Regions from separate parts of the Kitasatospora sp. NPDC058492 genome, predicted to be linked through region 3. Evidence: riboswitches for the same ligand, from Rfam matches in the RefSeq annotation. Region 3 holds a riboswitch; each other region holds the start of a gene.
What was found. Region 3 has a riboswitch for cyclic di-AMP ahead of ACFWPI_RS38045 (transglycosylase family protein). Riboswitches for the same ligand answer to the same signal wherever they lie in the genome.

Region 1 (9,984 bases), on a different contig from region 3:
GGCGTCCCAGTAGCTCTCGCCGGTGACCAGATCGCGTTCGAAGGCGCCGTGCCCGGCCGCCCGGACGGCGAGCGACAGCATCGGGTGGGCCAGCCCGGCGGGGAGGCTGCCGGCCCCGTCCGGCGGCGCCCCGGCCGGGTCCTGGGGTATCCGGGCGTCCGCGTGGTCGAGCAGGTGGGACAGCCGGTGGGCGCAGGCCTCGCCGATGGTCTCCAGGACGTCCAGGTCGCGGCGGGGGACGGTGCCCCGGTGGGCCAGCGCGAGGGCGAGGACGCCGACCGGCCGCTCGTCGACGACCATCGGCAGGGCGATCACGGCGACCATGCCGGTGCCCATGCCGGCGTTCTTGTTCGGGTAGTCGACGCTGGTGTGCTCGGGACTGAGCAGGTAGGGGCGGCGTAACCGCAGGGCCATCGCGGCGGGGAGGTCACCGGCCGGATCGACGATGCTGTAGCGCTCGTGGGCCCAGTCCGGCAGCCCGTGCGAGGCGGTCAGCCGGAGCATTCCGGCGGAATCCAGTAGGTAGAGCGCGGAACCCTCGCCGGTGATCCAGCCCGGCCCCTCGGCGAGGACGGTGCCGAGCAGTTCGGCGGCGCTGGTGCAGCCGAGAAGTAAGCGCACGCAGCGCATGGGGCTGCGGGCGGTGGGACTGCTGCGCGGCGTCCGGCTCTCGTCCTCGGAGGGGGGAACCCACGGCGAGGTCAGGTCCATCGGATACCCGGCCTTTCCGCTCTCGGGGGGTGGGTGCCCTCTGGGTGCCCGAACGGGCACTTAATTCTTCATACCTTATTTCTCAAGTGGGTGCTGAAGCGGGTGAATGGTGACCCAGACGGCGCACCAGCACCAGCGTCCGGTCGTCCGCCGCGTCCCGCGCCACCGTCCGGACCAGCCGCTCCGCCGCACCCCGGGTGAGCTGCTGCTGCGTCCGCCACGGCCGCACCACCGGCTCGGCCGCCGCCAGCAGCCGGCCCACCCCCTCGTCCAGGTCCCGACCCGGCACCTCCACCAGGCCGTCACTGAACAGCAGCAGCGAATCGCCCCGCCGCAGCCGCCCCGACACCGCCGGGTACAGCGCGCCCGACACCAGCCCCAGCGCCGGACCGCCGTGCCCCGACCGCGCCCAGCCGCCGCCGTCCGCCCGGCGGAACTGCGCGGGCGCCGGATGGCCGGCGTTGAACAGCAGGTAGTCGCCCGTCGCCGGGCGCAGCGCGAGGTGCACCGCCGTCGCGAAGTCGTCCTCCCAGCCCATCCGCACCAGATGGTCGTTGGCCGCCGGCAGGAACGCCTCCGGCGGCACCCGCCCCAGCAGCATCGCGAACGCGCCCGACAGGTGCGTCGAGCGGGCCGCCGCCCGGCTGCCCTTGCCCGACACGTCCACCAGCAGCAGTTCCAGCAGATCCTCCTCGGGGCGGTGCGCGCACAGCAGGAAGTCACCCGAGAACGAGGTGTCGCCGGCCGGCGCCAGCGCACTGTCGAAGTGCCAGTCGAGCAGCCGCTCCGGAAGCCGGGCCAGTGCCCGGGTGTGCTCGGCCAGCTCCAGCAGCATCGAATCGCCCTGCGTCCCGCGCAGACCCAGCCGGTGCCGGAACCGGTTCGCGGCCAGCACCGTCACCGCGGTCGCGGCCAGTACCAGCGTCACCCCGATCCGCACCCCGAGCGGATCCCGCACCACCGCCCCCAGCACCCCGCCGGCCAGCGCCGCGCACACCAGCACCAGCAGCTGCCCGCGCCGCAACAGCAGCCCGCCGACCACCAGCGGCAGCACCAGCGCCGACGGCGGCCAGCTGTACGGCAGCACGATCGGCAGGACGCTCAGCACCGCCGTCACTCCGAGCAGCACCCCCAGCGCGTACCGCGCCGCCCGGGCGTTCCCGTCCAGCAGCCGCAGATACCACCGCCGTGCCCTCGCTATCGGTGCGGGCACGTGGACCTCCGCCAAGGGGTCGGCGGTCCCCTGTCATGACCACCAGTCAGCCCGGCCACACTAACCCGTCCACCCCCACCACCCCCAGGCCGCTGCCTGCCCGCCGCACGGGAAGTCGGCGGGGCCGACTTCTCGCGCATGTGTCACCCGGGGCGCTGGCCGTTCCGCCGTCGCGGGAGGCCGGGCGGGTCGTGCCGCGGTCGGTGCGGTGGCCGGCGTCTCAGGGGGTGGGCCAGGTGCGGAGGCCGGTGGTGAGGAGGGTGATGAGGCGGCTCTGGGTGGTGGCCAGGTCCTCGGCGAGCTGGAAGCCGCCGCCGATGGAGAGGGAGGCGAAGCCGTGGGCGACGGAGCGGACGGTGCGGGCGGCGTGGATCGCCTCCGCGCCGTCGAGGCCGTACTCCCGCAGGACGGCGATGATCACCCCGACGAGCCGACCGGCCGCGCGGGTGAGGTCGTCGTCCGGCTGCGGGGCCTGGGGGAGGGCGTTGTAGCGGTGCGGGTGCTCGGTGGCGTACGCGTGGTAGGCACGCAGCACGGTGGCGACGGCGTCGTCCCCGCTGCGGCCGACGGCGGCCTCGGCGAGCCGGTCGGCGAGTTCCTCGGTGACCCGGACGGCGATGAGCCGCCGCAGTTCGGTGAGGCCGCCGCTGACGTGCTTGTACAGCGACGGGGTGGCGACCCCGGCCCGGGCGGCGACGGCGGCCAGGGTGAGGGCGTCGGCGCCCTGCTCGTCGATGAGGGCGAGGGCGTGGTCGACGACCTGCTCGGGGGTGAGTCCTACTCGGGGCATGGTGTGGGCTCTCCGTCGGTGGAAGGCGTACGTGGCGGGGCGGGGCGGGGCGGCGCGTGGGGGCGGGGCTGACGTGGGCGGACGGGGTGGGCGGGCTCAGGCGAGTTCGGCGAGGAAGGGCAGCAGGGCGCCGGCGGTGGCCTGCGGGTTGTCGGCCATCGGGTAGTGCCCGGATCCGTCGATCATGACCTTCCGCGCGTCGAGCGCGGCGGCCTGCCGGTCGGCGACGGCTTCCGGCTTGGGGAAGTCGGGGTCCTTGCTGCCCATGATGACGAGCGAGGGGCAGCGGACGGCCGCGGTCCAGCCGACGGGCGCGGAGTCCCCGCTGACGTGTCCGCGGGTGGCGGTCTTGCGGCCGGGGGTGCGCATGGCGGCGACGAGTCCGGCCACGTACGTGTCGAAGTCGGCGGGCTTGGCGCCCGGGTAGGCCAGCTTGCGGTGGTAGAGGCCCCAGAAGGCGGGCGAGTGGACGGTCAGGGTGCCCATGACGCGGAGGGCGCCGCGCATGAGGGCGCCGGGCGGGGGGTTCTCGACGAAGGCGTCGATCAGGGCGATGCCGGCGACCCGCTCGGGGGCGTCGCCGGCGGCCTTGACGACCGTCGCGCCGGTGTAGGAGTTGCCGACCAGGACGGCGCGGCCGATGCCGAGGTGGTCGAGCAGGGCGAGGACGTCGGTGGCGATGGCGGCGGGGGAGTAGTCGTCCCAGACGATCGAGGATTCGCCGAAGCCGCGCAGGTCCATGGTGATGACCCGGCGGCCGGCGGCGGCCAGCAGCGGGTGGAGGTGCCGGTAGGCGGCGCGGGTGTCGAGCATTCCGGGGAGCAGCACGACGGGGGCGCCGTCGCCCTGCCGGGTGTCGTCGTAGGCGAGGCGGCCGCCGGTGACGTCGAGGTACTGGGTGGTGGGGGCGCTGGTGGCGTTCATGGTGGGCCTCCGGGGGCTGCCGGTGCGGGCTTCGGCGTGCTGCCGATAGCCATAAAGCTAAGGCTAATAGCCTTAGCCGTCAAGCCTTCGCACCCTGTGGGGCGGGGGAGGTCGGTGGTGAGTGCCTGAATGAAGGGCCGTCCGTTGACGTCCGATCACGTGAGGTGGCGTCAATGGTGTTCAAGCGTGCCCAAGGGGCTCAAGGGGGACAAAACGCCCTTCGCGTCCCAGAGTGCCCCGTCCGTCTCCGGTCGTCCCGGGCGAACGGCTTGGAATCAGGGCCTCCTAGGATTAACGTTTGATAACGCAGCGCGGTCCTCAACGCCGTACCCAGACGGCACCGTGCGCCGTCGCCTAATCCCGCCGACCGGCCTCCGGGCAGGTCAGGGAGCCGGGGAACCACGTTCCTTGGGGTGAATCGGCGGGGCTCCGGCCCAGCCGTAGGAGACCTTCCTGCTCCGAACCCGTCAGCTAACCCGGTAGGCGCGAAGGAAGGAAAGGAGCGCGCCTCCGTGGCGTCGACGCACACCCCGGCACACCCGGCCGGCCTCGCAGCAGGTACCCGGCTCCTCGACCACCCCGGCCCGGACGGCCCCGAGTACGCGGGCCCGGACGCCGAGACCAACCGGCACCGGATGCCGCGTCAGGTCCGTGGGACCTCCCCGCTGCTCGGCGTCACCGCCGTCGCCGCCACCCTGGGCGCCACCGGCTTCGCCTCCGCCACCCCGGCCGCCGCCCCCGCCATCGAGACCCCGGACGAGACCCCGGTCGCCCTCTCCGCCGACCCCGGCCTCGCGCTCGCCGCCCGCATCCAGCTGCAGGCCGACAGCCAGCGCACCGCCGCCGAGGAGGACGCCCGCGTCCAGGCCGCGAAGGAGGCGGAGGCCAAGGCCGCCGCCAAGGAGGCCGAGGCCAAGCGGGCCGCCGAGGAGGCCGAGCGGGCCAAGGCCGCCGCCCTCACCCTGCCGGTGCGCGACTACCACCTCACCGCCCACTACGGCCAGAGCGCCCGCTACTGGGCCCACCTGCACACCGGCCTGGACTTCGCCGCCGACACCGGCACCCCCGTCTACGCGGTCGGCCAGGGCACCATCACCTCGGCCGGCTGGTCCGGCTCGTACGGCTACCGGATCGTCGAGACCCTGCCCGACGGCACCGAGATCTGGTACTGCCACCTCTCCTCGATCATCAAGGGCTCCGGCAAGGTCGGCTCCGGCCAGCAGATCGGCAAGGTCGGCGCCACCGGCAACGTCACCGGCGCGCACCTGCACGTGGAGGTCCGCCCCGGTGGCGGCGCCCCCGTCGACCCGGAGACCTGGTTCCAGCAGCGCGGCCTCAACCCCTGACGCACCCGCGAAGCCCCGGCCGCCGGAACCGAAAGGCACCGGCGGCCGGGGCTTCGCCGCGTCACTCCCGAGCCTGGTCCGTCGGGTCCGTCGGGTCTGCCTGGTCCGCCGGGACTGCCGATCCCGCCAGCTCCTCCAGGCGGGCGTCGAACTCCTCCTGCGCCGGCCCCGCCAGGTACGCGTCGATCTCCTCCTGCCCCGGCTCCGGCGCGAGGTCCGGGAACTCCTCCACCAGCAGTCGCGGCAGCCCGGGCACCGTCCACTCCCCGTACAGGTCGAGCGCGGCCTCCACCGCCGCCTCCTCGAACGCCCCGAAGTCCCCGGCCAGTTCGTCCGGCATCGGCCGCCCCAGCGCGGTCAGCTCGGTCAGGTTGCGGTAGCTGCGCCGCATCAGGCCCTGCTCCAGCAGCCGGCGCGCGCCGTCGGTGGCCATGCCGACCGAGATCACCCGGGTCGGGCTCCAGCCCTGCTCGTCCACCTCGTCCAGCCAGCCGGTCTGCGCCAGTGCGGCGAACCTGGCCAGCCGCTCCTCCTGCGCCAGCTCCCGGAAGCCGGTCAGCCACTCCCGCACCGCCTCCGGATCCGTGACGTCCGCCCCGTACGCGTGCAGCAGCAGCGCGTACAGCCGGGGCCAGGTCACCAGGTCGGCGCGGCGCAGCAGCCCGGCCGCGACCTCGCCCTGCCACTCGGCCTCGGCGTGCAGCCGCTCCTGGCGCTTGGCGTTGAGCCGCTTGGCGGCCCGCTGGTGGTCGGTCAGCAGCCGGACGGCGGCGCCGTACGCGAACGGGTCCGCCTCCGGTTCGGGTTGGACGTACAGGTGGAGCCGCTCGTACAGCAGGTGCTCCACCGCGTTCGAGGTCAGTTCGGGCCAGCCGTCGTGCATCCTGCCCTCGCCCAGCTCCAGCAGGGCCAGCACCGCGCGCAGCGGCGCTTCGGCCACCGGGGTGCGGTCCTCTTCCGCCGCCCAGGCGAGCAGGTCGGCGGCCCTGGTGCGCGGGGCGAGCCGCAGGTCTTCGTCGTTCATAGCTCGAACGGTAACCGCTGGCCGGGAGTAGGGTCGGCTGCCATGGTCCCCGTACGACTCACCGGCCCCCGGCTGGCCATCCGCGAGTATCACCACACCCCCGGCGACGTGGACGCGCTGCACGGGCTGTTCGGCGACCCGGAGGTCACCCGCTACCTCCCCTTCGAGCCGCGCGACCGCGAAACCTGCGCCGACCAGATCGAGCTCTACCTGGAGGAGGCGATGGCGCCGGAGCGGGACACCTACCGGCTGGCCGTCACCCGGCGCGACGACGCCGAGGACCCGGTGGACGCCACGCCGATCGCCCACGCCTCCCTCACCCTCGGCAAGCACCGCTCCGCCCACCTCGGCTACGTGCTGGGCCGCGACGTCTGGGGCCGCGGCTACGCGGGCGAGATCGCCGGCCTGCTCTGCGAGCTCTCCTTCGAGGCCCTCGGCGTGCACCGGCTGGCGGCCCGGGTCGACGTGGACAACGCCGCCTCCGCCAAGGTGCTCCTCCGGCTCGGGTTCCAGCTGGAGGGGCGGGTCCGGCACGACCTGTACAAGGGCGGCGCCTGGTCCGACTCGTACCTGTACTCGCTGCTCGCCGACGAGTGGACCGGCGCGACCGGCTGACCTTTCGGCGCGGACGTCCGGCGCGGACATCTGGCGCGGACATCTGGCGCGGACCCGGGGCAGGCCTGTCAGGTCAGGCCCGGGGGGTTAACCCCACCCCCGATCCGCCAGGCCTCCGGATCCTCCCCGGCCCGCCGTTCGACCAGACTGATGCCATCAGCAGCCGAGAACGAGGGACCGGGGCCGGGACATGAGCATCAGCCGAAGCACGCAGGACCGCGAGTGGGACGTCCTCGGTGGTTACGGCGACGACCCGCGTCCCGCTCGGGCCCACCGGACCGAGGAGCCGCCGGCCGTCTGGCGGGCGCCGTTCTCCAAGCACTACTACCGCGAGATCGGCTACACGCTCACCGGCCTGCCGCTGTCGGTCATCGGCTTCTCCGTCTCGATCATCCTGTTCTGCATGGGGGTCGGCACCTTCGTCACCGTCCTCGGCCTGCCCGTGCTCGCCCTCCTGACCACCGTCGCCCGCGGCATGGGCCGGATGGAGCGGGCCCGGGTGCGCGGCATGCTGGCCCTGGACGTGCCCGCCCCGGCGCCGGTGCGCCAGACCCGCCCGGGCACCTGGGGGGCGATCACCGCGCGGCTGGCGGACCCGGCCGGGTGGAAGGCCGCGTTCTACCAGGTGGTGATGTTCCCGTGGGCGGTCCTCAGCTTCGCCCTGTCGCTGGTGTTCCTGCTGCTCGGCTGGGCGATGGCGCTGTACCCGCTCTACCAGTGGGTCTTCCCGGCCTTCACCTCCTGGCGCGGGTACCGGGTCTTCGACTTCTACGACAGCGGCAACGTCCAGCACGTCTACTACGTCGAGGGGGCCTGGCAGATCGCGGGCTTCTCGCTGGCCGGGGTGCTGCTCATCATCCTCACCGCGCAGCTGGTCCGCGGCCTGACCAACGTGAACCGGGCCGCCGCCCAGGGCCTGCTCGGCCGCTGAACCCCGCCCGCTTCCCCGGTCCCGCCCGCCTTCCCGGCCCCGCCCGCTTCCCCGGTCCCGCCCGCCTTCCCGGCCCCGCCCGCTTCCCCGGTCCCGCCCGCTTCCCCGGCCCCGCCCGCCTTCCCGGCCCCGCCCGCTTCCCCGGCCCCGCCCGCCTCACCGGCCCCGCCCGCGCCCCGGACGTGCTCCGGATGCGGGCGGGGCCGGCCCGTGTTCGGATGGCCGGGTGGCCGCCGCACGCACTCCCGCCGACCCGGGCGCCCTGGGTCGGGACATCCTGGTCACCTCCCGCCCGCTGGACGAGTACTGCGACCTGTTCGACCTCACCCGGGCCCAACTCGCCGCGCTGCCGGGCCCGGTGCTGGACTGCCCGGGCGGCGCGGCCGGCCTGGCCGCCGAGGCGCGTCGGCTCGGCTGCCGGGTGATCGCCGCCGACCCGGCGTACGCGCTCCCCGTACCCGAGGTCGCGGCCCACGCGCTGGCGGCCCGGGCGTCGATGGCCACCGCGATGGCCGCCCGCCCGCACCTGTACCCGTCGCCGCGCTCCTGCCGGCCGGACCGCTACCTGCGCAGTTGGGACCGCGCCCGCCGCCTGTTCGCCGCCGACTCGGCCGCGCACCCGCAGCAGTACGTGGCCGCCGCGCTGCCCCGACTGCCGTTCGCGGACGGCGCCTTCGCGCTCACCCTGAGCGGCTATCTGCTCTTCGCCTACCCCGAACTGTTCGACCCCGAGCGGCAGTTGGCCGCCCTGGTGGAACTCGTCCGGGTGACCTCCCCGGACGGCGAGGTCCGCGTCCAGCCGCTGCACGACGGCCACGGCCTCCGCTGCGCCCACCTCGACCCGCTGCGGTACGCGCTCGGCGAGCGCCGCGTCGCCAGCGAGATCCGCCGCTTCCCCCGCGCCGCGGACGGCCGCACCCGCCGCGTCCTGGTCCTGCGGTCCGCCGACCACCGCCGCCGGTCCGCCGCCGAAAAGTAATGGTCTCTCCTGGTCAGCACCCCTATACTCGCCCGCATGAGCGAGACGACCATCAGGCGCGCCGGGGCGGCCGACGCCGACCGGCTCACCGAGCTGATCCAGGCCTCCACCGCCTACCGCGGCGACTACGCGGCGATGATCGACGGCTACCGGGTCACCCCCGAGTACGTCGCCCGGCACGAGGTGTTCCTGGCCTCGGACCCGACCACCGACCGACTGCTCGGCTTCTACGGCCTGATCCGTGAACCGGCCGAACTGGACCTCATGTTCGTCGCCGACGAGGCCCAGGGGCTCGGCATCGGGCGGAAGCTGATCGCGGACATGCTGGAGCGCGCCCGGGCGGCCGGGATCGCCTCGGTCAAGGTGGTGTCCCACCCGCCCGCCGAGGGCTTCTACCTCCAGATGGGCGCCGAGCGCACGGGCACCCGTCCGCCGCAGGTCAAGACGCCCTGGGAGCAGCCCGAACTGCGCTTCACCGTCAAGGAGTTCAGCAGCTAGCTGTGGTCGCCCGCCGACGGAGCCGACTGGACGGGCTGGACGGGCTGAGCGGGCTCAGCAGGCTGAGCGGGCGGGGCCGGCTGCGTCGGGACGAAGGCCGTCGCCTCCAGCCGGGACAGGATCTTCTCCGCCAGCCAGCTGCGGTCCGACCCGTACGGGATCCCCTCCGGCAGCACCAACTGCCCGGCCACCGCGTCCCGCAGCCGCTGCGCCTCGGCGCCGGGCAGCCGGGAGAGCAGCCCCCGGGCGGCCAGCAGCGCGTGGTACTGCTCGAAGCCGGAGCGCGGGCGCTCGATCGCGTCCAGCAGGCTCGGCAGGTCGGCCAGCGACGGGTCGCCCTGCATCAGCGCGAGTGCCTGGATCCGGCGGCCCTCGGAGCCGTCCGCGTACAGCGCCCGCACCTGGTCGGCGGTCAGCGCCGAGCGGCGCGCGGTAGAGCGGACCTCGGCCACCACGCCCTCCGGCCCGGACGAGGGCGAGGAGGCGGGCGGCAACTGCGCGGCCAGCGCGGCCGACTGCTCCGCGCTGCCCCCCAGCAGCCCGAGCTGCTGCATCGCCCGGACCCGCAGGTCGTCGGCGCCCACCTTGTCGCCTCGCCGGTCGCGGTCCTGCCCGGCGAGGAAGAGGTCCAGGGCCTGGTCGGCGTCGGTCAGTACCTGCGGCAGCGCGAGCCTGGTCACGAGCCAGCCGGCCAGGAAGCCGAAGACCACGAAGTACAGCACCAGTGCCGCCGCGAACGGCACCGCGGCGTCCTCCCCGCCCAGCGCGGGGGCCAGTGCGGTGCCGAGCTGGTGCAGCCGCTCGCCGAGCGAGCCGAGCTGGGTCAGCCCGACGCCCAGCAGCACCTTGGTCAGCCAGTCGGACACCTGCTCCAGGTTGGTGTTCGGGGCGTACGAGCCCTGCGGTTCGCCGCTGCCGCTGCGCACCCGGGGCACTCCGAACAGGAAGCCCAG
Region 2 (9,984 bases), on a different contig from region 3:
CGGATCGGGCTGGCCGTCGGGCAGCGGCGGTACGTGCCGGTGCTGCGCAAGATCGAGGGCTTCACGGCGGCGATGCGCGAGGTGCTGGGACGGAGCCAGGAGGAGGCCGAGGAACTCGTCCACCACACGCTGTTCAGCGTGGAGGGCGGGCACGCGGCGGCCGGCGCACTGCTGGACAAGGGCTGCACGGCGATCGTCTGCGGCAGCGACATGATGGCGCTCGGGGCGATCCGGGCGGTGCGGCAGCGTGGACTGTCGGTGCCGCACGATGTCTCGGTGGTCGGCTTCGACGACTCGCCGCTGATCGCCTTCACCGAGCCGCCGCTGACCACGATCCGCCAGCCGGTCGAGGCGATGGCGACCGCGGCGGTGGACGCGCTGCTGGAGGAGGTCGGCGGGAACGCGGTCCAGCGCGGGGAGTTCATGTTCCAGCCGGAGCTGGTCATGCGTGGCTCCACGGGGGCCTGCGCGCGCTGAGGACGGTCAACGGACGGGCCCCGGAGAGCGGTTGCTCTCCGGGGCCCGTTGCGTGCCGCCCGGGTGCCGGGTCAGCCCTCGTGGTCCGTGGGGCGGCTCTCGGTGAGCCGTTGGCCGTCGGTGGCGTCGCCGGTGCGGGTCTCGGTGCGGCGGCCGCGGGCCAGGTAGTCGCGCAGGACGAGTTCGACGACGTCCTGCGGGTTCTTGGTGCCGGAGAGCATCATCGCGTCGATCGCGAGGTTGGCGTCGAGTGTGACGGTGACCTGGGCCATGGTGACTCCTCCTCGGGTGCCGGAGCAGCAGCATGCCCGCTGGGGGCGGGCTTTGACCATGGCCCCGGGCGGTCCTGCCCGGCGGTCTGCCGGCGGCCTTCCTGCGGCGCCGGGCGACCGCCGGGGCGGGCGGCGACTGACAGATAACAGATGATGAAATCTGTTATCTGAAATCTGTTATCTGTCAGCCGTCAGTTGTCAGCTGTCACCCGCGGGTCGTGCTCAGACCCGGCCGGCGAAGTCCGGCGCCCAGTTGGCGACGGTCTGCAGGCGCACGCCCGAGCTCGGGTTGGCGGCCTCGACGTACTGGCCGCCGCCGATGTAGATCGCGACGTGGTAGACGCCGGAGTTCTGGCCGTTGTTGGACCAGAACAGCAGGTCGCCCGCCTGCAGGCTGTCCAGCGAGACGCGGGTGCTGGCGGCGGCCTGGTCGGCGGCGACGCGCGGGACGGAGACGCCCGCGGCGCGCAGCGCGGCCTGGGTCAGGCCGGAGCAGTCCCAACCGCCGTTGCCGGTACCGCCGTAGACGTACGCCTGGCCGACCTTCGACTGGGCGAAGGAGACCGCGGCGGCCATGCTGCCGGTGGCGGCCGGGGCCTGAGCGGGGGTCTGCGCCTGGGCGGCCGGCTTGGAAGCCGGCTTGGCGGCCGGGGCCGGGGCCGGGGCCGGGACCGGGGCCTGCGGCTGGGCGGTCGGCTTGGCGTTCACGGCGGCGCCGTTGGAGGTCTGGCCGGACTTCTGCGAGCGGTCGAACCAGGTGAAGTCCGAGCCGGACTGGTCGGTCTGAGCCGACTGCTGGGCCTGGCCGCCGTCCTTGAACGAGAGGCGCTGGCCCGGGTAGATGGTGTCCGGACCCTCGGTCAGGGTGCCGCGGTTGAGCTCGTACAGCCGCTGCCAGCCGCCCTGGAGGTTGTGCTTGTCGGCGATCGAGGACAGCCAGTCGCCGGAGGCGACGGTGTAGTCGTCGCCCTGGGGCTGGGCGCTGTTCTGGGCCTGGTTCTGGCCCTTCTGCGCCGAGGTGCCGTTGGCGGAGTCGGCGGGGGCCTGTGCCTGGTCCTGGGTCGGTGCGGCCGGCTTGGCGGGCTTCGCGGCCGGGGTGGCCGGGGCCTGGCTCTGTGCGGGCTTGGCGGCCGGGGTGGCCGGGGTGGCCGGCTTCGCGGCGGGCTTGGTGGCGGTCGAGCTGGCAGCCGAGCCGGTGGTCGAGCCGGCCGAGGTGTCGACGGTGGCCGGGGTGCCGCCCTTGGTCAGGCCGGCCTGGACCGAGCACACCGGCCAGGCGCCGGGGCCCTGCGAGGCGAGGACCTTCTCGGCGACGGCGATCTGCTGGTCCTTGGTGGCCTGGTTGGCCTGGGGGGCGTACGCGGTGCCGCCGAAGGCGGCCCAGGTGCTGGAGGTGAACTGCAGGCCGCCGTAGAAGCCGTTGCCGGTGTTGATGCTCCAGTTGCCGGTGCTCTCGCACTGGGCGACCTTGTCCCAGGTGGCGACGGAGGCGGCGGAGGCGGTGCCGGAGGTGAGGCAGGGGATGGTGAGGCCGACGCCCGCGACGCCGATGGCGGCGATCACGCGTCGGGTACGACTGGACAGACGGGTGCCGTTGGTGGGCAGCATGAAGACGCAGTCCTCTCCCACGCCTGCGAGGTGAGCTGTCGGATTCGGGCTGGAGTTGCCCGGCCGCGCTGTGGGCGCGGCTTCACCCCTAGCCCTGGATCGTTCCGGGGAACGGTCCGGGGCGACTTACCTGTGGGTCCCCCGCTCCTGCCGTGGTGCGTTTTCGCGCTGCCAGGACATCCGACGGCAGGACTCGGCGTCGCGGATGAACTGGGTTCGTGTGGCCACGAACGGGGAGCACGTTAAGCAGACTTAAGTTCAAACTGCAAACACCTGTGACGCGCATCACGGTTTGGCGAGAACGGTCGTTCCCCTCGCTCGCCATGATCGAAAATGGCCGATTTCCGGCAATGCCGCGAAGGGCGTGCACAACTGTCTGTGCTTCAGGAGGCGGGTGACGGCGGGTCGGGTCCCCCAGGGCCCGCCCGCCGAGAAGGAGGTGCGTCCACACTGTGGCCGTCGGGGGATGGATCGAGCGGCGGCGAACAAATGCGGATAGAACGGACATCACGCCTATTCGCCCCTTAACTCCCTTACGGGGCAAGCAGGAAGGGCCCGGAACGTAGCCGTTCCGGGCCCTTCACGCGTGCGGTGACCGCTACTGGCCGGCCGAGTCCTCGGTGGCGGTGCGAGCGGCGTGGGCGGCGTGACCGCCCCGGCCGGAGTGGTCGGCGTGCGCGCCCTCGGCGGCCTCCGCCGCCTCGGCCTCGGCCTGCGACAGGGCCTCGGGGGAGGGTGCCGGCAGCGCGGCCAGGTAGGTGGCGGCGATCAGCTGGCCGACCGTCGGGTAGGCGCCCAGCGGCGCCGCGGACGGGCAGCCGGTCTCCTCGGCGGCCGTGGCGAGCAGTTCGGAGTCGGCCTCCGGCCCGATCACCAGCGGTGCCAGCGCCGGGCGCTGGGAGCCGGTCTCCTTGAGGTGGTTGACGGCCGCGGCGACCGAGCCCGGCACGTCGAGCGCGGCGGGCACGACCGGGACGGCCAGCCGGGCCGCCAGCAGGACACCGGTGATGCCGGCCGCGGCAGCGGCCTCCTCGCCGCCGACGGTGGTCAGCACGACGCCGTCCGCGGCGGTCGCGATGGCGAACAGCCGGGCCCGGTCGGCGCGTGCCAGGCCGGCCTCGGACAGGCGCACGTGCACGGCCTCGGCGAGCAGCGGGTGCGGGCCGAGCACGTCGGTGACGGGGGCTCCGTACTCCGCGGCGAGGGCGTGAAGTTCGGTCAGGAATCCGTGCGGGCCGGGTACCAGCGGCACCAGGACCGGCGCGGGCAGGCCCGCCTCGGCGGCCATGGCCAGCAGTTCGGCGACGGTGCGGTCGTCACTGTCGACCCCCTGGGCGGCTTCGCCCGGGAGGTAGCCGACGGCGGTCTGGATGCCGCTCTGCTCGCTGCGGACGATCGACAGCAGCTCCTCGACGACCGAGCGGGACTCGGGCCCGGCGGTCGCGGGCACGGCGAGCACCAGGGCCGGGGAGCCGGCCGGGATCTCGGGGCGCTCGGGGCGGCGGTGGCGCCCCCGCGCACGGGAGCCTGGAGTGCGGACGGGCAGTGGCGCGCCCGGGATGGCTGCGGTGCTCATGCCGGAGATCGTAGGACATCGGCCCGTCAGGCCTGCATTCGGCTGCCGTTCGAGTTTCACGTGGTCATGGCGGGTGTGCCGCGTTCCCGCCGTGTCCGTCCGGGCGGTTGCCCGCAATCCGGACATATCTCACCCAGCCTTCGAGCGATCACCGCTCGTAGCCCTCACGTGTCCGACGGGGCGTCGAGTTGCCTGTGTGGCGCGTGAGATGTCTCACAGCCAGGAGGTCGCCTGACGGAGCGTCACGGCAGCGCGACTCCGGGCGTCTGAAGATCAACATTCAGCGGGGAACCGCTCACGGCCGGTTATCGAGAATCCGGCGATTCACTCGGCTATGTCCGTTTACGTACCGTCAGGAGAAGGGCCCGTGAAGAGTTCGGAACTGCCGGTGAAAGGCCTCGTGCACCTGCAATGTCCCGTGCTGATGCACGTGCACAGCAGCTATCATCGCGTCAAGTGAGGCGTTGTGCCGGGCCGGTACGGGGCCGGTCCGTTCGTTCGGCGGGTGCCGGGAGCGCCGCGCTGGACGACCACTCCGGAGCTCTTCGGGAGATTTCTATGCACGACTCGCAGGACACGCACGGCTCGTACGACACCTACAACGGGATGGCGGCCGCCGACCTCAAGGGGGTTCTCTGGCAGAAGAGCCTGCACAGCAACTCCCAGGGGAACTGCGTCGAGTTCGCGGCCCTGCCGGGGGGCGATGTGGCGATGCGCAACTCGCGCTTCCCGGAAGGGCCGGCGCTCATCTACACCCGGGCCGAGATCGCCGCCCTGCTGCTGGGGGCCAAGGACGGGGAGTTCGACCACCTGGCGGTCTGACCGGCCGCCGTCCTGCCATCGGGGGGCCGTCGTGGGTGCTGACACCGCGACGGCCTTTGTCTTGTCCGGGGCCGGTCCGGGGCCACGCGACGGGCGCTCTCCCGACGGGCGCTCTCGCGGCCGACCGCGCGCAGGCGCGGCGGGTGGTCCCGCGCACGGTTGGGGGCCCGGACGGGGGTCGGGCCGCCGGGGTGTCCGGCCGTCAGTCCGGCCGGCTCGTCCGGGGGGCCGGCCCGGCAATCGTCGTGGGAATCGTCCTGAGGACTGAGCCGGAGCCCGTGGCGCACCTGCGCCAGGCCCGTCGAGCCGCCCCGCGGAGCCCGGGGTGCGGTCCTCCCGGGGCCTCCCTCGGCCGGCCGCGCGCCGCCTGGCGCTAGGCCGAGCGCCGGTGCCGTCCACCGAGTTCGGAACCGGTGGCCGGCTCCGCCTCGAACAGGGCCCAGACCACCTTGCCGCTGCCCAGCGGGTGCCAACCCCAGGAGCGGCTGAAGGACTCCACCAGGTGCAGTCCGCGGCCGGACTCGGCGACGAAGTCCGCCTCCCGGGCGACCGGGCCGATGCAGCTCGGGTCGCTCACCGCGCAGACCACCTGGGGAGAGCGGTGGACCAGGCTTATTCGGATCGGCAGCCGGCCCTCGGGGGTCGGCTGTATGGGAAAGTCGTACTCGCCCTGGGCGCCACCCGCAGGGTCGGGCCGTGCGCCGATCGCATGCCGCAGTGCGTTGGTCACCAGCTCCGAGGCCACCAGCGCGACGTCGTCGAACAGCTCCATCAGGCCCCAGCGCTGAAGAGAGGTTCTGGCGAAGTCGCGCGCGGTTCTGACGGCTTCGAAGCGAGGAGCGAGCGTACAGGTGACCACATGGGGGTCAACCGCCAAAGCCGTACCGGTGCTCATGAAGAGCTCCTCCCATAAGGGGGCGGACACGGCTGGACCCGCCGGGGTCATGCCGGTCACCTCCGACTCGCTCGGCCGCTCGGCCGCCCCCTCGACCAGCGCGCGCGCACACGATCCCCCGGTGGCGCGGGGGAACGCTGCCGGGTCGGTGCACGGAGTCGCGCGTGGGGTCGACGCGGAGCCCGCGGGATTGCCAGGGATGTGCAGGTGCACGTGCACCATGGTGGTGTGCGCTCACTGCAGATGCAAGAGTCGATTCACGTGCAGTCGCACTATTGGCATATGCAAGCGCCGGATGCACGTGCATCCTGGTGTGTGGAGTGTGGAACTGATAGGAACATCCGTCAGTATCGGCACCGTGAGCGCTCAACTGATGGCAGACTGTGCGCTGTTTGCCCTAGGTGGAGGTTTCGACCGCATGACCACAGTTCAGCCGGGCGGCGGCTCGATGGTCCGCCGGATCCTCCTCGGGTCTCAGCTGCGTCGCCTGCGTGAGACGCGCGGCATCACGCGCGAGGACGCCGGCTACGCGATCAGGGCCTCCGAGTCCAAGATCAGCCGCATGGAACTCGGCCGCGTCAGCTTCAAGGAACGCGACGTCGCCGACCTGCTCAGCCTCTACGGCGTGGACGACGGCCTGGAGCGGGAGGCACTGCTCGGGCTGGTCCGCGAGGCCAACAAGTCCGGCTGGTGGCACAGCTTCAACGACGTGCTGCCGGGCTGGTTCCAGACCTACGTCGGCCTGGAGGAGGCCGCCCAGCTGATCCGCACCTACGAGGTGCAGTTCATCCCCGGACTGCTGCAGTCCGAGGAGTACGCACGGGCGGTTTTCGGACAGAGTCGGCCGGTCGTCAGCGAGGAGGAGATCGAACGGCGGGTCAGCCTCCGCCTGCGTCGCCAGAAGCTGCTGACCGAGGGCGCCAGCCCGCGGCTGTGGGCCGTGATCGACGAGGCCGCGCTGCGCCGCCCCGTCGGCGGGCCCAAGGTGATGCGCGGCCAGGTGCAGTACCTGATCGACGTCGCCGAGCAGGCCAACGTCGTGATCCAGGTGATGCCGTTCCGATTCGGCGCGCACGCGGGGGAGTCCGGGGCGTTCACGATCCTGCGCTTCCCTGAACAGGACCTCGCGGACGTCGTCTACCTGGAGCAGCTCACCAGCGCGCTGTACCTCGACAAGCGGGACGACGTCGACGCGTACATCCAGGTCATGGAGCGGCTCTGCGTGGACAGCCTCACGCCCGAGCGGACCGTGGACCTGCTGGCCTCGATCCTCAAGGAGCGCTGAAAAGAGCGCTGAGAGGAGTGCTGAGGGGAGCTCTCAGCAGAGCGTACGGGTCCGGCGGCCCGCGATCGGTCGCCCGGGCACCGAGCCGCCGTCCACCCGCCGTCAGCCGCGGGCCGGCGGCCGTTCGCGTTCCGGCGGCAGTGCCTGCGGCGGGGTGCCCAACTCCCAGGGCAGGTCGTAGCGGCGGAACAGGTCGGCTCGGATCAGTGCCAGCGGGAGTTCGGCGCCCGGCAGCAGCACCCCGATGCAGCCGCCCATCAGCGCGCTGCGCAGCACCGCGTGCTCGGCGGCCGGGTCCGGCGCGCCCCAGTCGAGCAGCAGACCCTGGAGGATGGCGCCGAGCTGCTGCTGCTCCGGGTCCTGGACGAAGGCGCCGGAGTCCGGGTCCAGGATCAGCGCGAGGTGCGAGCGCATCACCCGCGGGTGCTCCAGGGCGAGGGTGAGGACCGCGTCGATCGCGCGGGCCAGCCGGGCCGCCGGTGTGGCGTCCGGGGTCAGCTCGGCGAGCGCGCCGGAGAGCGACTGGTGCATCATCCGGTGCGTCGCGGACTGCATCAGCAGCCGTTTCCCGTCGAAGTAGTACGAGAGCAGGCCGCGCGCGAGCCCGGCCCGCTCGGCGATGTCGGTCAGCGTGGTGCCCGCGTATCCGTGCCGGTCGACCAGTTCGACGGTGGCTCGCATGATGCGCCGACGGGAGCGTTGCCGCATCTCCTCATTGACCGAATCCCCGCGAGGTGCCATCGTGTCTGCTCCGAACGTTCGTTGGCTCCGGGCCAATATACTGGCGGAGCCGGTAGTCGCACCGTGAAACCGCGCGCCGGTGGGCGCCGCTCGGGCGCCCGGTACGAAGACGGCCGGCTCCACCAAAACGGGGGTTTGGTGGAGCCGGCGCCATTGTCCGACGGCGGGGGCCGGGGCCGGCCCGGGCGGCGGTCGACGGTCAGCGGTTGGTCAGGACTTCGGTCCGCGCCGCGCTCGACCCGACCGAGGGGTAATCGTAGTCCGGCACCGGCGCGGGAGCCGACTTCCGCCGCCGGTCGACCAGGGCGCCCACCGCGGCGATCAGCAGGCCGAACAGCGCGACCGCCGCGACGAACACCAGGGCCGGCCGGTAGCCGTCCAACTGCGCCTGCGGGCTGTCGCCGCCGGCACTGCCGGCGGTGATCATCGCGGTCGCGCCGGCCAGGACCACCGCGGTGCCGACCTGGATCGCGGTGTTGACCAGGCCGGAGGCCAGGCCCTGCTCGTCGTCGCCCACGCCGTCGGTGGCGGCGATGTTCACCGAGGGGAAGGCCAGCGCGAAGCCCACGCCGAGCAGCAGCATCGAGGGCAGGACCAGACCCACGTACGAGCTGTGCTCGTCCAGCCGCAGGAACAGCGCGAACGCGCCGACCAGGGCCAGCAGGCCGATCGGCAGCAGCCGGCCGGTGCCGAAGCGGTCCACGATCGGGCCCATGAACGGTGCCGAGAGCGCGATGAAGGCGCCGGCCGGCAGCAGCCCGAGGGCCATCTGCAGCGCCGACCAGCCCAGCAGGTGCTGCAGGTAGAGGGTGACGACGAACTGGAACCCGCCGTACGCGCCGGCCATGGCGAAGGCGATCACGTTGGCCCGGGCGACCGAGCCGTTGCGGAAGATGCCGAGCCGGACCAGTGGGTGGGCGGTGCGGCTCTCCACCAGCAGGAAGGCGGCGGCCAGTGCGGCGACCACGACCAGCGAGCCGACGGTGCGCAGGCTCAGCCAGCCGGCGCCCTGCGCCTCGGTGGCGGTGAACACCAGCAGCAGCACGGTCGCGGTGCCGGTGATCGCGCCCAGCACGTCGTAGCCGCCCTTGGCGCGCTCCTCGGCGGGGCGGGGGAGCAGCCGGACCGCGAAGAACAGGGCGAGCAGCGCGACCGGGACGGGCATCAGGAACGTCCAGCGCCAGCCGACCGAGGTGAGTAGCCCGCTGAGCACCAGGCCGAGCGAGAAGCCGCTGGCGCCGCAGGTGGTGTAGATCGACAGCGCCCGGTTGCGGGCGGGGCCCTCGGCGAAGGTCGTGGTGATGATCGACAGGCCGGCCGGGGCGGTGAAGGCGGCGCTGACGCCCTTGAGGAAGCGGGCGGCGATCAGCAGCCCGCCGTCGTCGACCAGGCCGCCGAGCAGCGAGGCGGCGGCGAAGACGCCCAGGGCGACCAGGAAGACCCGGCGGCGGCCGAGCAGGTCGGCGGCGCGGCCGCCGAGCAGCAGCAGGCCGCCGTAGCCGAGCACGTAGCCGGAGACCACCCATTGCAGGGCGGAGGTGGAGAGGTGCAGCTCGGAGCCGATGGACGGGAGGGCGACGCCGACCATGGAGACGTCCAGGGCGTCCAGGAACATGGCGGCGCAGAGCACGATCAGGGTGCCCCAGAGGCGGGGTGTCCAGCTCAGCCCGCTGGTTGACGGGGCGTCGGGTGACGTGGCGGTCGCGGTGGTCATGGGGAGGACAGTACATGCGTGTGCATTCAATGCAAATGAATAAGATGTGAACACATAATTTTACGGCGCACATGCTAGGGTGGCACCGTGGCTGATCTCGACTCCCCGGCGGAGGCCGGTCTCGTTGCGCAATGGCGCGACCTGCTGGCCCGGCATGCCGCCACGGCCTGCATGCTCGATCGCGAGCTGGGTGACAAGTGCGGGCTGGGCGTGAGCGAGTTCGAGGTGCTGGAGCGCCTGGTGGAGGGGTGCCAGGGCGGAGGCCATGCGCTGCGGGCGCAGGAGCTGGCCCACACCGTCCACCTCAGCCAGAGTGCGCTGTCCCGGGTGATCGCCCGCCTGGAGAAGGGCGGGCTGGTCACCCGGGCGATGTGCGAGAGCGACCGGCGGGCCATCGTGATCACCCTGACCGGGACCGGTCGGGAGCGGTACGAGCAGGCCAGGCCGCTCCATCGTGAGGTGCTCGAACTGACCCTCGGTGCCCCGCTCGGGCCGTTGGACGAGTCGCCGACAAGCTGACCTGCCGGCAAGCCGTCCCGCCGGCAAACTGCCCCTTCGGCAACATGACTCGGCGTCAATTTGGTGGGCCTGCGG
Region 3 (9,984 bases):
GGCGGTGTCGACGAGGGCGGCGATGTCGCTGGGGCGGCGGATGTCGCCGCCGACGCCGACGACGGGGCAGCCCGGCCGGTCGAGTTCGGTGGCGAGGTCCTCGGCGACGCCGGCCCGCTGGTCGGCGATCAGCACTCCGGCGGCTCCGGCGGCGGCGAACCGGCGGGCGAGCTCGGCTCCCGATCCGCCGTCGAGTACCGCGATGACGACGACTGACCCGCTGACCCGCATGGTCTGCTCCTCCCTGTGGGCGACACCGCACCGGCGCCCACGATTTCTGCGGAGGATCGTAGGCAGGTCCTGACCCTCCGCAACAGGGATTACCCCTCAGGTGACCAGGGTCACGCCCGCCGCCCGGCCAAGAGCTGTCCAAGAGCTGTCCACGGACCGTCCACGAGGCGTCCACGGAGCGTTGGCGGGCCGTCCGCCGGGTGTCGACGATCCGGCTCCGCCGGTCGCGGCCGCCGGAGGCGGTGCGGCCCCGACCCACCGGATACGGTCGACGCATGCCAGTGCAGCCCGACCCCGCCGCCCCGCAGCTCTTCACCTGGGAGTTCGCCACCGATCCGTACCCCGCCTACGCCTGGTTGCGCGAGCACGCCCCGGTGCACCGCACGACGCTGCCGAGCGGGGTGGAGGCCTGGTTGGTGACCCGCTACGCGGACGCGCGGCAGGCGCTGGCGGACAGCAGGCTGTCGAAGAACCCGGCGCACCACAGCGAGCAGGCGCACCGCACCGGGCGGGTGGGAATTCCGGGGGAGCGCCAGGCGGACTTGATGACGCATCTGCTGAACATCGACCCGCCGGACCACACCCGGCTGCGCCGGCTGGTGTCGAAGGCGTTCACGCCGCGCCGGGTGGCGGAGTTCGAGCCGCGGGTGCAGCAGCTCACGGACCGGCTGATCGACGGCTTCGCGCAGCGCGGTTCGGCGGACCTGATCCACGAGTTCGCGTTCCCGCTCCCCATCTACGCGATCTGCGACCTGCTGGGCGTGCCGGCCGAGGACCAGGACGACTTCCGGGACTGGGCCGGGATGATGCTGCGACACACGAAGCCGGGCCACGGAGGCGGCCAACGCGGCGGCGTGGGGCGGGCGGTGAAGCGGATGCGGGCGTACCTGCTGGAGCTGATCCACCGCAAGCGGGCGGATCCGGGCGAGGACCTGATCTCGGGCCTGATCCGGGCGAGCGACCACGGCGAGCACCTGAACGAGAACGAGGCCGCCGCGATGGCGTTCATCCTCCTGTTCGCGGGGTTCGAGACGACCGTCAACCTGATCGGCAACGGCACGTACGCGCTGCTGCGCAACCCGGAGCAGCGCAGGCTGCTGCAGGAGTCGGTGGTGCGCGGCGAGACGGCGCTGCTGGACACCGGGATCGAGGAACTCCTGCGCTACGACGGGCCGGTGGAGATGGCGACGTGGCGCTTCGCGACGCGGCCGCTGTCGATCGGCGGGGTGGACATCCCGGTGGGCGATCCGGTGCTGGTGGTGCTGGCCGCGGCGGATCGCGATCCGGCCAGGTTCGCGGACGAGAACACCCTGGACCTGGCCCGCACGGACAATCCGCACCTGGGTTTCGGCCACGGGATCCACTACTGCATCGGCGCCCCGCTGGCCCGCCTGGAGGGGCGGAGCGCACTGACCACGCTGCTTTCCCGGCTGCCGGACCTGCGGCTCGTGGAAAACCCGGAGGACCTGCGCTGGCGGGGCGGCCTGATCATGCGTGGCCTGCGGGAACTCCCGGTCGAATTCACTCCGGAGGCCCGCTCTCCGCACGCGCCGGTCACGCCGGCCGACGCTCCGACACGCTGACGGCGCGTCTCCGGCGGGTCGTGGAGCCGGGTCTGAACCCGCATTAATCCGGACATACCGCCGCCGTTGGTAGGCGATTGACCACGCGCCGTAATTTGTGTGTGATATCGGTGATATGAGCTTGTTATTGGTCTGATGATCTGTCTACTCTCCCTGGAGTTCGCAGCTGCGGACCTCGTGCGCGGAACGCCGAATCCTGCCCGCCGCGTCACGGGAAACCGACCAGACCCTGGGCAGGGGCGGGGGAACCAGGTTTGTTGCCGTTCCCCAACGGCTTGGGGTGAAGCCGCCCGAGCGGAATCGTTTCCGCTTTCGGCGGCCGGGCCACCTCCCGGTCCGAACCCGACAGCTCACCTCGCAGGCGTGCGGAGAGGGACCTCGTCATGCTGTTCGTTGGAACTGGCCGCCACCGTCGTCGCACCCAGACCGAGAAGGCCATCGCCGTCGCCGGTGTGGCCGGCGTCGGACTCGCGATGCCGCTCCTCACCGCCACCGGCGCCTCCGCCGCCCCGGCCTCCACCTGGGACGCCGTCGCCCAGTGCGAGAGCGGCGGCAACTGGAGCATCAACACCGGCAACGGCTTCTCCGGCGGCCTGCAGTTCACGCCCAGCACCTGGAAGGCGTACGGCGGCACCTCCTACGCCCCGCAGGCCAACCAGGCCAGCAAGGCGCAGCAGATCTCGGTCGCCGAGAAGGTGCTGGCCTCGCAGGGCCCGGGCGCCTGGCCCGTCTGCTCCCAGAAGGCCGGTCTGAGCAAGGGCGGCGCCCCGGCCTCCGTGGACACCTCCACGGACGCCAAGCCCGCCAAGCAGTCCGCCGCCAAGCCGACCCAGCAGGCGCAGACCCCGAAGCCCGCCCAGCAGCCGGTCCAGCAGGCCGCCCCGAAGCCGGCCGCCCAGCAGCCCGTCCAGCAGGCCCCGCAGCAGACGCAGCCGCAGACCCAGGGCTTCTCCGGCAAGGCCGGCTGGGACGCCGACGCGAAGGTGTACTGGTACCAGAACAACGGCGCCTGGTACTGGACCAGCCACCAGAGCGTCTACCAGCAGTACGCGGGCCAGCCCGCCGCCCAGCCGCAGTACGCGCCCCGCGCCGCGCAGCCCGCGCAGTCCGCCCCGGCCGCGCAGCCCGCCGCCGCGCAGGGCGGTCACGACTACACCGTCCGGGCCGGCGACACGCTGTCGACGATCGCCGCCGCCCAGGGCGTGTCCGGCGGCTGGCAGTCGGTGTACGACGGCAACCGCGGCACCGTCGGCGGCAACCCCAACCTGATCATGCCCGGCCAGGTGCTGCACCTCGGCTGAGCGGCCCGCGCCCTGCGGGCGAAGGGGGACGGGCGCCGTCCCCCTTCGCCCGCATTCCCCCGTATTCGCCCGCTTCGATCAGGCAAGCAGGTGAACTACTGGTGGGTAGCGGGGCCACACGCTGAGACGGGACCGAGGCCAGCGCGGCCCCGGGGGCCGGGGCGGTTAGGCTCTGGTCGTAACGACTCCGCAATCGTCCCGCCGGCAGCACCCAACGTCAGCCGGACCCTGCTTCCGCAAGGAGATGCCTCGTGCCGTCCATCGATGTCGTCGTAGCCCGTGAGATTCTCGACTCGCGTGGCAACCCCACGGTCGAGGTCGAGGTCGGCCTCGACGACGGCAGCACCGGTCGTGCCGCTGTCCCGTCGGGTGCCTCCACCGGCGCCTTCGAGGCGCTGGAGCTGCGCGACGGTGACAAGAACCGTTACTTCGGCAAGGGCGTGGAGAAGGCCGTCCTGGCCGTCATCGAGCAGATCGGCCCGGAGCTGGTCGGCTACGACGCCACCGAGCAGCGCCTGATCGACCAGGCCATGCTCGACCTGGACGCCACCCCGGACAAGTCCTCGCTCGGCGCCAACGCGATCCTGGGCGTCTCGCTGGCCGTGGCGCACGCCGCCTCCGAGGCCAGCGACCTGCCGCTGTTCCGCTACCTGGGCGGCCCGAACGCGCACGTGCTGCCCGTTCCGATGATGAACATCCTCAACGGCGGTTCGCACGCGGACTCCAACGTCGACATCCAGGAGTTCATGATCGCCCCGATCGGCGCGGAGTCCTTCTCCGAGGCCGTCCGCTGGGGCGTCGAGGTCTACCACACCCTCAAGGGCGTGCTGAAGGAGCGCGGCCTGTCCACCGGCCTCGGCGACGAGGGCGGCTTCGCGCCGAACCTGGACAGCAACCGCGAGGCCCTGGACCTCATCACCGAGGCCATCCAGAAGGCCGGCTACGTGCCCGGCCGCGACATCGCGCTCGCCCTGGACGTCGCCGCGTCCGAGTTCTACGAGGACGGCGCCTACCAGTTCGAGGGCAAGGCCATCTCCGCCGCCGAGCTCATCGAGTACTACGCCGAGCTGGTCGACGCCTACCCGCTGGTCTCCATCGAGGACCCGCTGGACGAGTCGGACTGGGACGGCTGGAAGGCCATGACCGTCAAGCTGGGCGACAAGGTCCAGCTGGTCGGCGACGACCTGTTCGTCACCAACCCGGCCCGCCTGGCCAGGGGCATCGAGACCGGCACCGCCAACGCGCTGCTGGTGAAGGTGAACCAGATCGGCTCGCTGACCGAGACCCTGGACGCCGTCGAGCTGGCCCAGCGCAACGGCTACCGCTGCATGATGTCGCACCGCTCCGGCGAGACCGAGGACGTCACCATCGCCGACCTGGCCGTCGCCACCAACTGCGGCCAGATCAAGACCGGCGCCCCGGCCCGCTCCGAGCGCGTCGCCAAGTACAACCAGCTGCTGCGCATCGAGGAGATCCTCGACGACGCCGCCGAGTACGCCGGCCGCGGCGCCTTCCCGCGCTTCCGTTCCGCGGAGTAGCAAGCACAGCCGCTCCTCGGAGCGGCGAGCACGGTCGCTCCGCCGACCGGTGAGCACGCCTGACCGGTGCCCCGCCGTTCACCCCGTAGGGTGGACGGCGGGGCACCGTCGCGACCAGGAGGGGAACGGGAGATGGCAGGCTGGAGGATCCCGGGCTTGGCGGCCCGGCCTCGCTTCACGAGCCGGGCGACCGTCCTCGTCCTGGTGCTCTGCTCGCTGGTGGCGATCCTCGCCTACCCGACGCGGCAGTTCATCTCCCAGCGCGCCGAGATCTCCGCCCAGCAGGCGAAGGCCGACCGCTCCCGCCAGCAGGTCGAGCAGCTGCGCCGGGAGAAGGCCCGCTGGCAGGACCCCGAGTACGTCAAGGCGCAGGCCCGCGCCCGGCTGCACTACGCGATGCCGGGGGAGACCCCGTACATCGCGGTGGATCCGGCCGGTCCGGCCGCCGCCCGGCCCTCGGCGTCCGCCACCGGTTCCGCTGCCGCCGCCGGCTCGGCCGCCTCCGACGGCGCGTCCGGCGGCTCGGCGCGGGCCGCCAAGCCCTGGTACGCCAGCATCTGGGACTCGGTCGACGCCGCCGACACCACCGACGCCGCCGCCCCGGCCCCCGCCTCCCCCCGTCCGCTCCCACCGTCCCCCGCTGGAGACACCTCCCCCCATGACCACTGAGAACCACCCCGCCGTCTCCGACGCCGACGTCGCCGCCATCGCCGCCCAGCTCGGCCGGGTGCCGCGCGGCCTGCGCGGCGTGGCGCACCGCTGCCCCTGCGGCAACCCGGACGTCGTGGAGACGGCCCCCCGACTGCCGGACGGCACGCCGTTCCCGACGCTGTACTACCTGACCTGCCCCAAGGCCGCCTCGCTGATCGGCACCCTGGAGGCGGACGGCGTGATGAAGGAGCAGACCGCCCGGCTCGCCGAGGACCCGGAGCTGGCCGCCGCCTACCAGAAGGCGCACGAGGACTACATCGCCCGGCGCGACGCCATCGAGGTGCTGGAGGGCTTCCCGAGCGCCGGTGGCATGCCGGACCGGGTGAAGTGCCTGCACGTGCTGGTCGGCCACTCGCTGGCGGCCGGCGAGGGCGTCAACCCGCTCGGCGACGAGGCGATCGGCCTGCTGGAGGACTGGTGGGCCAAGGGCCCCTGCGTCTCCCCGGCCGAGGTCGAGGCCGCCGGTGGGCGGGTCGCCCGCAACCGGGCCAAGGAGCAGGACCACCAGGCCGTGATCGAGGCCAAGCAGCAGAAGGCCGCCGAGCGCGCCGCGAAGAAGCGGGCCGCCGAGGAGTCCGACCCCGGGGAGTCCGCGTGAGCATGACCCGGGTGGCCGCGATCGACTGCGGCACCAACTCGATCCGGCTGCTGGTCGCCGACCTGGACCCGGCCACCGGGGAGATCACCGACCTCGACCGCCGCATGATCATCAACCGGTTGGGCCAGGGCGTGGACCAGACCGGCCGGCTGCACCCGGACGCGCTGGCCCGCACCTTCGCGGCCTGCCGCGAGTACCGGGAGGTCATCGCGGGGTTCGGGGTCGGCCCGGAGCGCACCCGCTTCGTCGCCACCAGCGCCTCGCGGGACGCCGAGAACAGCGACGAGTACGTCGAGGGCGTGCGCGCGATCCTGGGCGTCGAGCCCGAGGTGGTGAGCGGCGAGGAGGAGGCGCACCTGTCCTTCGTGGGTGCCACCAAGGAGCTGACCGGCGGCCAGTTCCCGGCGCCGTACCTGGTGTTCGACCTCGGCGGCGGTTCGACCGAGTTCGTGCTGGGCGGTGCGGACGTGCAGGCGGCGCGCTCGGTGGACATCGGCTGCGTCCGGCTCACCGAGCGGCACTTCGGTGGCGCCGAGCTGCCCTCGCCGGAGCAGATCGAGACGGCCCGGGCGCACGTGCGGGCCGAGCTGGACAAGGCCGAGGAGGTCGTCCCGCTGCGCGGCGCGGCCACCCTGGTGGGCCTGGCCGGGACGGTCACCACGGTGTCCGCGATCGCCCAGGACCTGCCGGCCTACGACTCGGCGGCGATCCACCACTCGCGGATCGGCCGGGAGCGGGTCGCCGGGATCGCCCGTGAGCTGCTGGGTGCCACCCACGCCGAGCGCGCGGCCATCCCGTCGATGCACCCGGGCCGGGTGGACGTGATCGCGGCCGGCGCGCTGGAGCTGCTGGAGATCATGGAGCGGACGGGCGCGGCCGAGGTGGTCGTGAGCGAGCACGACATCCTGGACGGCATCGCCTGGAGTATGGCCTCCTGACCTCCTGCGGGCCTTACCCGACCGGCCCCGGCACCCCTTTCGGGGGTCCGGGGCCGGGGCGCGCCCGGACCGGTGCGGGAAAGTTCGTGAATTTCTTCACATGGCGATCCAGTCATTCGTCGCACCCGCTCGCCCGCTACGTCCGAAATGTGGGACCGAAGGTCTGCTCGCCGTGACGACCCCTGGATCGCAGGTCAAGCCTCGGTTGAGGTTTGAAAATCGAAATCACGAGCGGGAACCCGGGCGCCGTACGGATCGTTGCTGCTCAGCAGGGTGGTATTCCGGCGTGCGCCCACGAGGGGGCGCCCAAGGCCGTGAGCCGGCGCGCTGGGCCCGGATTTGCGGCCGCGCAGTGTAGCACGGGGTGTCCAGAAGCTTGTGACCGGGCTCACGAAGGCTGCTCCGGACGGTGCTGGATACTTTCGGATATGAGCACCACGGAGCGTCCTCGCATCCTCATTGTCGGCGGTGGTTACGTCGGCCTGTATGCCGCGATGCGCATCCTCAAGAAGATGCGTTACGGCGAAGCGACCGTCACGGTCGTGGACCCGCGGTCGTACATGACGTACCTGCCCTTCCTCCCCGAGGCGGCCGGCGGCAACGTCGCGCCCCGCAACCTCGTCGCGCCGCTGCGCAGCGCCCTCAAGAAGGCGGAGGTGCTCACCGGTGCGGTCACCGGTGTGGACCACGCCCGCAAGGTCGCCACCATCCAGCCCGCGGCCGGCGACAGCTACGAGCTGCCCTTCGAGTACCTGGTCGTCGCGACCGGCTCGGTCTCCCGCACCTTCCCGATCCCGGGTCTGGCGGAGCACGGCATCGGCATGAAGACGGTGGAGGAGGCCATCAGCCTCCGCAACCACGTCATGGCCCAGCTCGACAAGGCCGAGTCCACCGCCGACGAGGAGGTCCGCCGCAAGGCCCTGACCTTCGTCGTCATCGGCGGCGGCTTCGCCGGTGTCGAGACGATCGCCGAGGTCGAGGACATGGCGCGCGACGCCGCCAAGATCTACAAGACCGTCAGCCGTGACGACATGCGCTTCGTCCTGGTGGAGGCGGCCAACCGCATCCTCCCGGAGATGGGCCCGGACCTCGGTCTGTGGACCAAGGAGAAGCTCGAGGAGCGGAAGATCGAGGTCTACATCGAGACCTCGATGGACTCCTGCGTCGACCAGCACGTGGTGCTGAAGAACGGCCTGGAGATGGACGCCTCCACCATCGTGTGGACGGCCGGCGTGAAGCCGAACCCGGTGCTGGCCAACTTCGGCCTGCCGCTGGGCCCGCGCGGCCACGTCGACACCGCGCCGACCCTCCAGGTCCAGGGCTTCGACTACGTCTGGTCCGCCGGCGACAACGCCCAGGTCCCGGACCTCGCCTCCGGCGAGGGCGCCTGGTGCCCGCCGAACGCGCAGCACGCCGTGCGCCAGGCCGCCGTCCTCGGTGACAACGTCATCTCGGGCATGCGGGGCTTCCCGCAGAAGAACTACGAGCACAAGAACCTCGGTGCGGTCGCCGGCCTGGGCCTGCACAAGGGCGTCGCGATCCTCTTCGGCAAGGTCAAGCTGAAGGGCCGCCTGGCCTGGTGGTTCCACCGCGCGTACCACGGCGCCATGGTCCCGACCATGAACCGCAAGGTCCGGGTCTTCACCGACTGGACGCTGGCCATGTTCCTGAAGCGCGAGATGGTCGGCCTCTCCCAGATGGAGCAGCCGCGCCTGCCGATCCAGGAGGTCACGGCGCCCACGAAGCCCGTGGAGGCCGCCAAGCCGGCCGCCGAGAAGGAACTCGCCAGCAAGTAAGCGACTGCGACCCCGGTGTGGGAGCACCGGGGTATGAGTCGGAGGCCCTCCGCCCGGCAGTGTCGCCGGACCACGACCTCCGTGGTGCTCAGCCGGCCGTGCGACCGGGCGGAGTACAGAAGTAGAAGGGCCCCTGCCGAAACCCTCCGGCAGGGGCCCTTTCTCGTCGTCCGCCCGCTGGGCGGGCCCGTGAGGGGCGGTCAGTCGGTCTTGATGCTCTCCAGGATGTCCAGCTTGGACGCCCGGCGGGCGGGCCAGATCGCGGCGACCAGGCCGACCACCCCGGCCAGGGCCAGGAACAGCGCCAGCTGGCCGAACGGCAGGACGGTGGTCAGGCCGCTCAGGCTGGACTTCAGGGTGCCGTTGATCGCCCAGGCGATGAAGCAGCCGAGCAGCAGGCCGATGCCGGCGCCGAACAGCGAGATCACCACGGACTCCAGGCGGACCATCCGCTTGATGCCCCGGCGGTCCAGGCCGATCGCCCGCAGCATCCCGATCTCGCGCTTGCGCTCGAAGACCGACATCGCCAGCGTGTTGATCACGCCCAGGATCGCGACCAGCACGGACATCGCCAGCAGGCCGTACATCAGGTTCAGCGCGAAGGTGATGGTCTGGCTGAAGTCGTCGCGGACGTCCTGCTTGGACTTGACGTCGATCACCGGGTTGGCGCCGGTGGCGTCCTTGAGGGACTGCTTGAGCGCGGAGGTGGCGCCGTCCTTGCCCTTGACCAGGACGTCGGTGATGTAGGGCTTCGCCTCGTGCTTGGCGACCTCGCTGTTGGCCAGCAGGACCGAGCCGAGCATGCCGCCCTTCTCGTACACGCCGCCGACGGTGAGCTGGCCGGTGGACTGGTCCGGGTAGGAGACCGCCATCGTCGAGCCGGCGGTGACGTGGAGCTTCGTGGCGAGCTCCTGGTCCACCAGGACCTTGCCCTGGCCGAGGGCGGCGGTGGCGCCGCTGGTCAGCTTGACCTCGGCGAGCTGGTCGAAGGAGCCGGCGTCCATGCCGGTGATCGTCACGCCGGTGCCGTCGAGCTCCCACCTGGCGGTCGTCACCGCGGAGGAGGCGGCCACCCCGGGGGCCTTGGCGATCTCACCGGGCACCTGCTCGGACAGGCTCATGTGGTTGGCGCCCGAGACCATGTAGTCGGACTTCATCGAGCTGGTGACGGCCTTGTCGATCGCGCCGCCGACCGAGGCACCGATCACGGTGAGGCCGCTGACCAGGGTCAGGCCGATGGTGAGCGCGGCGGCGGTGGACGCGGTGCGGCGCGGGTTGCGGACCGCGT

Region 1: it holds a riboswitch for cyclic di-AMP, as region 3 does, so the genes downstream of both, ACFWPI_RS08590 (M23 family metallopeptidase) here and ACFWPI_RS38045 (transglycosylase family protein) in region 3, are expected to answer to the same signal.
Region 2: it holds a riboswitch for cyclic di-AMP, as region 3 does, so the genes downstream of both, ACFWPI_RS23085 (transglycosylase family protein) here and ACFWPI_RS38045 (transglycosylase family protein) in region 3, are expected to answer to the same signal.

Annotation. Positions count from the first base shown of each region.
Region 1 covers NZ_JBHXMU010000009.1:18,057-28,040, reverse strand. Annotated here, with positions in the region: gene ACFWPI_RS08610 (SpoIIE family protein phosphatase) at 1-711, opposite strand, end outside; gene ACFWPI_RS08605 (PP2C family protein-serine/threonine phosphatase) at 794-1,924, opposite strand; gene ACFWPI_RS08600 (TetR/AcrR family transcriptional regulator) at 2,145-2,714, opposite strand; gene ACFWPI_RS08595 (alpha/beta fold hydrolase) at 2,811-3,638, opposite strand; cyclic di-AMP (ydaO/yuaA leader) riboswitch at 3,980-4,138, shown strand; gene ACFWPI_RS08590 (M23 family metallopeptidase) at 4,151-4,984, shown strand; gene ACFWPI_RS08585 (hypothetical protein) at 5,046-6,008, opposite strand; gene ACFWPI_RS08580 (GNAT family N-acetyltransferase) at 6,051-6,623, shown strand; gene ACFWPI_RS08575 (sensor domain-containing protein) at 6,814-7,554, shown strand; gene ACFWPI_RS08570 (hypothetical protein) at 7,781-8,533, shown strand; gene ACFWPI_RS08565 (GNAT family N-acetyltransferase) at 8,570-9,031, shown strand; gene ACFWPI_RS08560 (hypothetical protein) at 9,028-9,984, opposite strand, start outside.
Region 2 covers NZ_JBHXMU010000035.1:75,956-85,939, forward strand. Annotated here, with positions in the region: gene ACFWPI_RS23075 (LacI family DNA-binding transcriptional regulator) at 1-477, shown strand, start outside; gene ACFWPI_RS23080 (hypothetical protein) at 549-749, opposite strand; gene ACFWPI_RS23085 (transglycosylase family protein) at 972-2,378, opposite strand; cyclic di-AMP (ydaO/yuaA leader) riboswitch at 2,365-2,525, opposite strand; gene ACFWPI_RS23090 (hypothetical protein) at 2,956-3,933, opposite strand; gene ACFWPI_RS23095 (DUF397 domain-containing protein) at 4,492-4,755, shown strand; gene ACFWPI_RS23100 (ATP-binding protein) at 5,129-5,650, opposite strand; gene ACFWPI_RS23105 (helix-turn-helix transcriptional regulator) at 6,069-6,935, shown strand; gene ACFWPI_RS23110 (TetR/AcrR family transcriptional regulator) at 7,038-7,616, opposite strand; gene ACFWPI_RS23115 (MFS transporter) at 7,876-9,390, opposite strand; gene ACFWPI_RS23120 (MarR family winged helix-turn-helix transcriptional regulator) at 9,478-9,909, shown strand.
Region 3 covers NZ_JBHXMU010000105.1:1,623-11,606, reverse strand. Annotated here, with positions in the region: gene ACFWPI_RS38055 (SDR family NAD(P)-dependent oxidoreductase) at 1-231, opposite strand, end outside; gene ACFWPI_RS38050 (cytochrome P450) at 507-1,814, shown strand; cyclic di-AMP (ydaO/yuaA leader) riboswitch at 2,025-2,192, shown strand; gene ACFWPI_RS38045 (transglycosylase family protein) at 2,198-3,115, shown strand; gene eno (phosphopyruvate hydratase) at 3,367-4,653, shown strand; gene ACFWPI_RS38035 (septum formation initiator family protein) at 4,810-5,322, shown strand; gene ACFWPI_RS38030 (DUF501 domain-containing protein) at 5,294-5,962, shown strand; gene ACFWPI_RS38025 (Ppx/GppA phosphatase family protein) at 5,965-6,900, shown strand; gene ACFWPI_RS38020 (NAD(P)/FAD-dependent oxidoreductase) at 7,329-8,696, shown strand; gene ACFWPI_RS38015 (ABC transporter permease) at 8,897-9,984, opposite strand, start outside.